Regions from separate parts of the Mucilaginibacter sp. 3215 genome, predicted to be linked through region 1. Evidence: riboswitches for the same ligand, from Rfam matches in the RefSeq annotation. Region 1 holds a riboswitch; each other region holds the start of a gene.
What was found. Region 1 has a riboswitch for S-adenosylmethionine ahead of metH (methionine synthase). Riboswitches for the same ligand answer to the same signal wherever they lie in the genome.

Region 1 (3,285 bases):
ATTGAATTAGGGGTACAGAGTCAAGAAGCAGGAAGAACAGAAATCAAGACTGCAAGAATCAAGAGACAAGACATTTCGGAAAACTTTCCTGTTTCTTGACTCTTGATTCTTGCAGTCTTGCTTCTTCATGCTGTATTCACCTTTTATTTATATATTCGTACTATAATTTTTAACACAAAATGGAATTTAAAGAATCTAAATACAACTTCGATAATGTAATCGAAGTTAGGGATCAATCAGAAGTTGCTTCACGCAGGTTTATGGCCGGCGTTTTCAGCTGGATGTTCGTTGCACTTGGCGTATCAGCGATAACAGTTTATCTATTTTTGAATATGGGCCTGATCAGTCTGATCGTTGCACCAACAGGCGGTCTTACAGGTTTTGGCTATTTTGCGCTGTTTTCGCCACTGGCGTTTTCATTGGTAATGCAATTTGGCTATAACCGAATCTCTTATCCGGTATTGGTGCTGCTTTTCGTAGCCTATGCAACGCTTATTGGCATCAGCTTAAGTTTGATATTTCTGATCTACACATCTGCATCAATATTGGGTGTTTTCATTACCGCATCAGTAACTTTCGGTATTATGGGCATTGCCGGTTATACTACCCAGATGGATTTAACAAAGTTTGGTTCAATCATGTACATTCTGTTCATTGGGATCTTTGTAGCTTCATTAGCTAACTTCTTTATGCACAGCGAACAAATGAGTTACATCATCAGCTACATAGGCATAGCTGTATTTACTGGTTTAACTGCCTACTATATGCAAATGTTAAAACGCATTGGAGCAGGTATTGAATACGGTGATGCAAGCTCGAAAAAGCTGGCCCTGATGGGTGCGCTAACATTGTACATCACACTGATCAACCTGTTTTTTATGCTCCTCCGTTTATTCGGCAGAAGAAGATAATCTCATTAAGAAATTCAATCATAAAGCTGCCTCCGCAAAAGGCGGCTTTTTTTGTTTAACAATGTGGCTTAGGCATGATATTTAGCGTATGTTATACACTTGCAAATGATAACTTTATTGCGCAACTTTGCACTGCTTATGGAGAAAGACGGAGGGATTAGACCCTGCGATGTCTTAGCAACCTGTGCTTCACAAGGTGCTACATTCTACCAGGCAGCAATTACGCGCCCGGACAGATAAGCGAAAGTCATAACAACACCCGACTTTTCGAGATAAGCTGTATTTAGATTTGAGATATTAGACGTGAGATTTGAGATAGCTTCGGCTCTTTCAATCGCCTGTTTAATGTCTTTTTATCAGATATATGAGGTGAAAGACATGATGTTTTAGCAAGGTTCTCTCCGCTAAAATCTCACGTCTCAAATCTCATATCTCACATCTCAAAAAATGGACATTAGAAAAGAATTACAGAAACGCATCCTGGTGATTGACGGAGCAATGGGTACCATGATTCAAAGGTACCAGCTTACCGAGAAGGATTTTCGTGGCGAGCGTTTTCGCGATCATCATAGCGACCTGCAGGGCAATAACGACCTGCTCAATATCACGCGCCCTGATATTATCAAAGCCATCCATGCCGAATATCTTGATGCCGGTGCGGATATCATTGAAACTAACACTTTCAGCACACAGGTAATTTCCCTTGCCGATTATCACCTGGAAGAACTGGCCTATGAACTAAGCTACGAAGGTGCACGCATTGCCCGCGAGGTAGCCGACGAATATACCCGGCGCAACCCTGCAAAGCCGCGTTTTGTTGCCGGTGCCATCGGCCCAACCAACCGTACTGCTTCCTTATCGCCAGACGTTAACGACCCCGGATATCGCGCCGTTACCTTTGATGACCTGGCCGAGGCCTACTATGACCAGGTACGCGGTTTGGTTGACGGAGGATCGCACCTGTTGTTGGTTGAAACTATCTTTGATACACTGAATGCAAAAGCAGCCCTCTTCGCCATAAAACGTTATGAGCTGGAATGTAAAGCTGCAGGTAAGGATTTTCCTGCTTTCAGGGATTCGGGCGGTATCATGATCTCAGGTACTATTACCGATGCTTCAGGCCGTACCCTTTCCGGGCAAACTGTCGAAGCTTTCTGGAACTCGATAAGCCATGCCAACCTGCTATCGGTAGGCCTAAACTGCGCTTTGGGTGCCCGGGAAATGCGCCCGCACCTTGCCGAACTTTCTGAAAAAGCAGGCGTATTTATTTCGGCCTATCCAAACGCCGGCTTACCCAACGAGTTTGGCCAGTACGACGAAACTCCGCATGAAACCGCTCACCAGGTTGATGATTTTATCAAAGCCGGCCTGGTTAATATTGTTGGTGGCTGCTGCGGTACCACACCCGAGCATATTAAGTGCATTGCCGATAAGGCTGCCAAATATCCGCCCCGCCCTATCCCTCAAATTGAGCCGGATATGCGCCTGAGCGGCCTGGAAGCGGTCACCATTAAACCCGAAAGCATTTTTGTAAACGTGGGCGAACGCACCAACATTACCGGTTCCCCTAAGTTTTCCAAATTGATCCTTGCCGAAGATTATGAGGCAGCTCTAAGTGTTGCCCTGCAACAGGTGGAAGGCGGCGCGCAGGTCATCGATATTAACATGGATGAGGGAATGATCGATTCGGAAGCGGTGATGGTAAAATTCCTGAACCTGGTTGCTTCCGAGCCTGATATTGCCAAACTGCCTATCATGATCGACTCATCCAAATGGACGGTGATTGAGGCTGGTTTAAAATGCGTACAGGGAAAAGGTATCGTGAACTCCATCTCCCTTAAAGAGGGCGAAGAAAAATTTAAGGAACAGGCCAGGAAAATCTTAAGCTATGGTGCTGCCACCGTAGTAATGGCCTTTGACGAAACCGGTCAGGCTGATTCATTGGAACGCCGGATCGAGATCTGTAAACGGTCATACGAGATCCTGGTGAACGAAGTAGGGTTCCCGCCGCAGGATATTATTTTTGACCCTAACATCCTTACCGTAGCCACCGGTTTGGAAGAACACAATAATTACGCTGTCGATTTTATTGAGGCTACCCGCTGGATCAAACAAAACCTGCCGCATGCCAAGGTGAGCGGCGGTGTAAGTAACATTTCGTTCTCGTTCAGGGGTAATAATACAGTGCGCGAGGCTATGCACTCGGCTTTCCTGTACCACGCTATTAAAGCGGGTATGGATATGGGGATCGTAAACGCCGGGATGCTGGAAGTTTATGAAGAGATCCCTAAAAACCTGTTGGAACTGGTAGAAGACGTATTGCTTAACCGCCGCCCGGATGCTACCGAGCGCCTAGTTGAGTTTGCAGATACCA
Region 2 (3,285 bases), on a different contig from region 1:
TTTCATGCGGTTTGGCTTTTAAACTTATTCGATAAAAAATATAAAAACGCTACAGCTAATAACAAATATTCTTGTTTATTTTGGGCGATAACACATTATGCCATGAAAATTGAAACTATAGCCATACACGCCGGTAACCATGTTGATGAAGCAACAAGGGCCGTTATACAACCCATTATTATGTCAACCACGTTTGAGCGCGGTGAGGATGGCGGTTTCCCGGCAGGTTATATTTACAGTCGCTCATCGAACCCCAATCGTCATGCACTGGAGCATGTGCTGGCTAAGTTAGAGGGGGGTGTTGAAGCAGCTTCCTTTTCATCAGGTAATGCGGCCGGAATGTCGGTATTTCAATCATTGGAGCCGGGCACGCATATTATCGCTCCTGATGATATGTATCACGGCTTACGTAATCAGCTTAAAACCCTTTTTGCCGGCATCCTTACCTTCGATTTTATTGATGTAAACGATACCGGGGTTTTACAACAGCACATCAAGCCCGAAACAGGTTTGATCTGGATTGAAACGCCATCGAACCCACTTTTAAAAGTCACGGACATAAAAAAGGTAGTAGCCATTGCCAAATCAAAAGGCATTAACGTTTTATGCGATAATACCTTTGCCACCCCTGTATGCCAACGGCCGCTTGAGCTGGGCGCAGATATGGTTATGCACTCGGCCACCAAATACTTTGGCGGGCACAGTGACCTGATGGGCGGCGTTTTGATTACTGCAGAGAAGAACGATTGGTGGACAAAAATTCGCCAGGTACAGGAAATGGGCGGCGCTATCCCCTCGCCTATGGATTGTTATTACCTGGTACGCAGCATTAAAACCCTGCCATACCGTGTAAAGGGCCATGTACAAAACGCTCAATTACTTGCCGAATATCTTGAACAGCACCCTCACGTTGAACAGGTAATGTACCCCGGCTTACCTTCGCACCCGCAACATGAGATAGCTAAAGATCAGATGCTGGCTTTTGGCGGCATGTTGTCCTTTATTGTTAAAGGCGATGAGAACGATACCCATAATATTATTAATAAACTTCAGCTGTTTATTAAAGCTACCAGCCTTGGTGGCGTTGAAAGCTTGATAGAACACCGCGCCACCGTTGAAGGTCCGGATACCAAAACACCACGTAACCTGCTAAGGGTTTCAGTTGGGCTGGAACATATTGACGATTTGATTGCCGATATGAAGCAGGCCCTTGCTTAGGCCTTTTAAGGTGAAAGGATAAAGGTCAAAGGCGAAAGGTATAAGCTGTCATGTGAATTTAAAAATTCCGTATTCACAAAACCTTTAACCTTTCGCCTTTTGCCTTTCACCTCAAAATAAACCTTTCACCTTAAAAAGAAATAAAATTTGGTATATTACCTCACAATCCCTTATATTCGCAACATTATTTGGTAGTGATACCAACGTCGATCAATCCTCCGCACATAGTTCGGGTTTTGATTTATAAAGAAGCGGCGAGAGATCAGGCTCAATGACCCGCTGGCAACCCTTCAATGTTGAAGAAGGTGCCAATTCCTGTCCCGGCAAATAACACCGGGGAATATAAATTTATAACCATGAAAAGTTTAATTAAATTTACGCAACGCAACACTTTTTACACCTTAAACGGTAACGTACAACATATTAGCTCCCCTATTGGCTGTATTTGTATGTGTTGCTGCTGTTGATGCTTAGCACGCTCCTGTTTTCATTCTCTGAAAAAGTGTGTTGTTAAACCGGTTGTTTTTAAACCGGCTTTCCAAATCCATCTAAACATTCAAAATCTAAATTAAACACATTAAAAAATTACAACTATGTCTGCCTTAAAATTCGAAACCTTACAATTACATGCCGGCCAGGAAGTTGATCCAACAACAGGTTCACGTGCTGTGCCCATTTATCAAACTACTTCGTACGTATTTAACAGCGCCGAGCATGGTGCAAACCTATTTGCATTAAAGGAGTTTGGTAATATCTATACCCGCATCATGAACCCTACTACCGATGTGTTTGAAAAACGCATCGCAGCGTTAGAGGGCGGTGTGGCTGCGCTGGCAACAGCCTCTGGCCAGGCATCCCAATTCCTTGCCCTTAATAATATTTTACAGGTTGGCGATAACTTTGTGACTTCTCCTTTCCTATACGGCGGCACTTATAACCAGTTTAAAGTAGCATTTAAACGCCTGGGCATTGATGTGCGTTTTGCCAAAGATGATACTGCGGCCAATATTGAGGCTCTTATTGATGATAAAACAAAGGCCATTTTCCTGGAAACCATTGGTAACCCGGGCTTTACTATTGCTGATTTTGAAAAGGTGAGCGAAGTTGCCAAAAGGCATGACCTGCCGCTAATTGTTGATAATACTTTCGGTGCGGGTGGTTACCTCTTCCGTCCCATTGAACATGGCGCTAACGTGGTTGTGGAGTCAACCACCAAATGGATTGGCGGGCATGGTACCAGTATTGGCGGTGTTATTATCGATGCAGGCAATTATAATTGGGGTAATGGTAAATTTCCTCAATTCACTGAACCATCAGAAGGTTACCACGGATTGGTATTTAACGATGTTTTCGGCATTGGCGGTCCGTTTGGCAATATCCAGTTTATTATCCGTGCCCGTGTTGAGGGATTAAGGGATTTCGGCCCGTCGCAGGCGCCATTTAATTCATGGTTGAATATCCAGGGACTGGAAACGCTTTCGCTGCGTGTGCAACGTCACGTTGATAATGCGCTGCAGTTGGCCAAATGGCTGGAGCAGCATCCGCAGGTGGCAAGCGTAAATTACCCGGGACTGGAATCATCGCCATATCATGAGCTGGCTAAAAAATATTTGAAGAATGGCTTTGGCGGCGTGTTATCGTTCGAGATTAAGGGGAGCAAAGAACAGGCCAGCCGATTGATCAATAACCTTAAACTGGTGAGTCATTTGGCCAATGTCGGGGACGCAAAAACACTCATCATCCAGCCATCAGCAACCACGCATCAGCAATTATCTGATGAAGAGCAATTAGCTGCCGGTGTTACACCAGCATCATTGCGCGTGGCTGTTGGTATTGAGCATATAGACGATATTAAAGCTGATTTTGAGCAGGCTTTTGCAAAAATTAAGCAAGGTGAGGGTGAGTTAGTTTAATAATGTATAGTTTTTTTAAGTGATATAGTAAACGTTATTGCAGGTTGCAGCCGGAAATACCGGTTGCACCTGAAATAACAAAACAACAGAATGAACGCAGAGATATTTAAATACACTAATACTTTTGAATTTGAATCGGGCCGTACAATTGAAG
Region 3 (3,285 bases), on a different contig from region 1:
ATTTTGATATTCGGGCAATACCTGTACGTTTGAAAAGCTGGTATTGGAGTTTATAGTAACGCCTAATCCTTTCGCGCCCTTACCTGTTTTAGTACGGATAAGGATAACGCCCGCTGCTGCACGTGAACCATAAAGCGCTGCTGCATTCGGGCCCTTCAATACACTTACCGATTCAATATCTTCAGAGTTAAGATCAGAAATAGCATTAGCAAAATCTCTCGATCCGTTATTTCCTAAAAACTGGCTGTTATCAACTATAACCCCGTCAACCACAAATAAAGGCTGGTTATTGCCAGAGATAGAGGTTTCACCACGGATAATGATACGTGATGAACCCATATCGCCCTGGCTGTTGGTAACCTGCACACCGGCAATTTTACCCGAGAGCGCATTAACAAAGTTGGTTTCTTTGGCTTCAGAGATATCTTTCGATTTAAGCCCTTGTACCGCATATCCAAGCGATTTTTTATCCTTTGAGATATTGAGGGCCGTTATCACTACCTCATTCAGCGAATTTGGTGCTTCAACCAAAACCACGTTTAAGGTAGTTGTGCTTTGCAAAACCGGGATCTCCTGTGTTGTAAAGCCTATGTAGCTAACCCTGAGCACATCATTCACATTGGCGTTGATGATAAACTTACCATCGACATTAGTTTGCGCACCCGTGGTTTTACCTTTAACAGATATGCTAACGCCTGGCAGCGGCAGCCCATCAGACTTGGCGGTTACCACCCCGCTAATTTTAACGGATTGCGCGGCAACCGTTTGGACGAGAATAAAAGGCAATATAATTGCCAGTAATAGCTTGTAAATTTTTAACATGATAATTAATAATTGAGATTAATTTTGATGCCTTTACCTGTACAAAAAACATGGCTATCGCCTTGACAGGCATAAATTTGCCCGGCTTATAAACCTATTGTAACTGTAAAGAATTGATTAGGGGATGGTAATTATTAAGCTAAGACAAGCTGCAGCAAGCCCGCATTTAAATACCATGTATGCTGTAAATGATTAACAGCAACAATGCATGCTTTGCATATTGAGACAGAAGGATTTGCAGATTGATTGGCTTTCTGAAACGAAAGTTTTCTTGTGTAAAAAAGTAGATTCTGTTTTCATAAAACGGTATTAAATAAGTACTGATAGATTCTTTTTAATTGATAGACGCTGTTTTGTTGTTTACCAAAGCGTCCACAGCTTTTAACATGGATGCAAATTCCTGCTGATCATACAAACGGGTGAGGTAAACAATTTTCCCATCCCGATCGATAACCACATTGCGGGTAACACCGCTCTTTTTGCTGGCAAACCGGCCAAAAATATCAGCACCAGGGTCAAGCGCCAGTGGGTAACTGATATTCATAACCTGATGAAACCCTTTTACTTTGTTGAGCGGTTCATCGCGGTCAACGCCTATTAAAACAAGGCCTTTATCTTTATAAGCCTGCCAGATCTCTTTTTCCAAATGCGGCATTTCTTCTCGGCATACGCTGCACCAGCTTGCGGTAAACTGCAGGATAACCACCTTACCACGCAACTTCGTTAAAGAAGTTTTTGCACCATTAGTTAATACCAGCTCAAAATCGGCAGGAGCCCAATCGCCCGTTTTTACAATGTAACCGCGGTCGTCAGCAGTCGGATCAATAGCCTTAGTGGTCTGCGCAACAGCCAGCAGTGTTGATATTAAAAGCGAGCAGGTAAAAAGTAAATGTTTAATGTTCATTGCTATACATGTTAAACCCTAATTTCATCCCGGTGATATTTCAATACTTTTAGCAAGAAAAATGAAGAGGGAAAAGGAAGTATACAATACCTTGCATTATGCAAGGCAATAGCATATTTCATTATCTTTTCTACCCTATTTTGGGCAGACAGGAATTAGCACCTTTATAACAGTGGGCTTACAGGTTGCTAAGACATCACAGGGCCTTTCCCTCAGTCTTTCTTGATAATTAAAATATTCAAAGAACCGATTTGACGATGCAAATATATACATATTCTACTAAAACCATAGACTTTATATAATTATTGCAATAAAATGAATTAACAGCTTCAAATTGTGCAGGCTTACTAACAGAAATTTGTTTACCGATTGGATTAGCTGAAACTTTTTGAAGGTAGTTCCGTAAAACTAAAAAGTCCCTGACGCTCTCCGCAGGGACTTTTAACCTAAACTTATTTTGTAGATTATTAAACTACCTTACAATAGCTTAAAACAAGGCAATTAGGTTTTTAATTATTTACAACTTATAGTTGATACTTATTTAACACTTTCATTCGCCTGTTAACTGGCAACCCCATTAAACAGGGCTGCAAAGCTATTTTCAGCTGCTATCTTTTCAATTAAATTTTCCAGCGACTGGTAAATGTTCATGTTTAAAAACGGACCTGCACTGATCCTTTTAACACCGGCATTTTGTAACGCTTTAAAATCCGGAAGTCCGGGCATGCACATTACGCTAACCGGAAGGCGCGATAAGGCTGTTATTTGTTCAATATCTGTTGTTTGGGTGATACAGGGAAAAAACAAACCATGCACACCTGTATCCTGGTAAAGCTTAGTGCGGGTTAAAGCATCTTCCAACGCGTTAGGTAAACCAAGCAGGAAGGAATCGGCCCTTACATTTATAAATACCTGTACATCTGCCTTAGTCAACAATTCGGTGATCTGTTTAAGTTTCATGGCAAACTCATTTGCATCAACGATACTTCGCTTGGCATCCACCACTATCGAATCCTCTATATTAATACCCCCAACGCCGATATCATATAGCTTTGTGATATTATCGCAGATTACTTCCGCTGTATCACCATAACCTCCCTCCAGGTCCACAGTTAACATGGCCGATGATGTTGCCGCTATCCTTTTGATTACAAACAGGTAATCATCAAAACTCATTTCTTCGCCATCTGCAAAGCCTAATGAGCTTGCTACAGCGGCACTTGACGTGCCAATTGCCTCAAAGTTTAACTTATCATAAACCTGCGCGCTTTGAGCGTTCCATACATTGCCAATCTGCAAAGGTTCGGTTTTATGATGCAGCGCTAAAAATTCATTGAATCTATTTTTCATGTTCTTGTGTTTATTTTATGCTCAAAATTAGCTTGAGCATTTTTCTAAAAATTGTATAAAACGGAAGAGATTAGTGAAAGGTGAAAGGTGAAAGGTGAAAGGTGAAAGGTGAAAGGTGAAAGGTGAAAGGTGAAACAATAATGGCCGGGTAAACCGGCCATTATTGTTTCTGAATTTAAATCAGGCTACGAGATTAGCTTCGGCTCCGA

Region 2: linked by a shared signal. The riboswitch ahead of ABIC84_RS27335 (O-acetylhomoserine aminocarboxypropyltransferase/cysteine synthase family protein) and the one ahead of metH (methionine synthase) in region 1 are both predicted to bind S-adenosylmethionine.
Region 3: linked by a shared signal. The riboswitch ahead of ABIC84_RS08090 (TlpA family protein disulfide reductase) and the one ahead of metH (methionine synthase) in region 1 are both predicted to bind S-adenosylmethionine.

The regions. Positions count from the first base shown of each region.
Region 1 covers NZ_JBNPWO010000026.1:18,568-21,852, reverse strand. The annotation lists gene ABIC84_RS25630 (hypothetical protein) at 1-10, shown strand, start outside; gene ABIC84_RS25625 (Bax inhibitor-1/YccA family protein) at 180-911, shown strand; SAM riboswitch class I at 1,045-1,154, shown strand; gene metH (methionine synthase) at 1,359-3,285, shown strand, end outside.
Region 2 covers NZ_JBNPWO010000033.1:8,470-11,754, forward strand. The annotation lists gene ABIC84_RS27325 (hypothetical protein) at 1-6, opposite strand, end outside; gene ABIC84_RS27330 (trans-sulfuration enzyme family protein) at 103-1,218, shown strand; SAM riboswitch class I at 1,457-1,567, shown strand; gene ABIC84_RS27335 (O-acetylhomoserine aminocarboxypropyltransferase/cysteine synthase family protein) at 1,812-3,131, shown strand; gene ABIC84_RS27340 (homoserine O-acetyltransferase family protein) at 3,222-3,285, shown strand, end outside.
Region 3 covers NZ_JBNPWO010000003.1:394,944-398,228, forward strand. The annotation lists gene ABIC84_RS08085 (SusC/RagA family TonB-linked outer membrane protein) at 1-822, opposite strand, end outside; gene ABIC84_RS08090 (TlpA family protein disulfide reductase) at 1,157-1,726, opposite strand; SAM riboswitch class I at 1,845-1,958, opposite strand; gene ABIC84_RS08095 (isocitrate lyase/PEP mutase family protein) at 2,288-3,076, opposite strand; gene ABIC84_RS08100 (YybH family protein) at 3,257-3,285, opposite strand, start outside.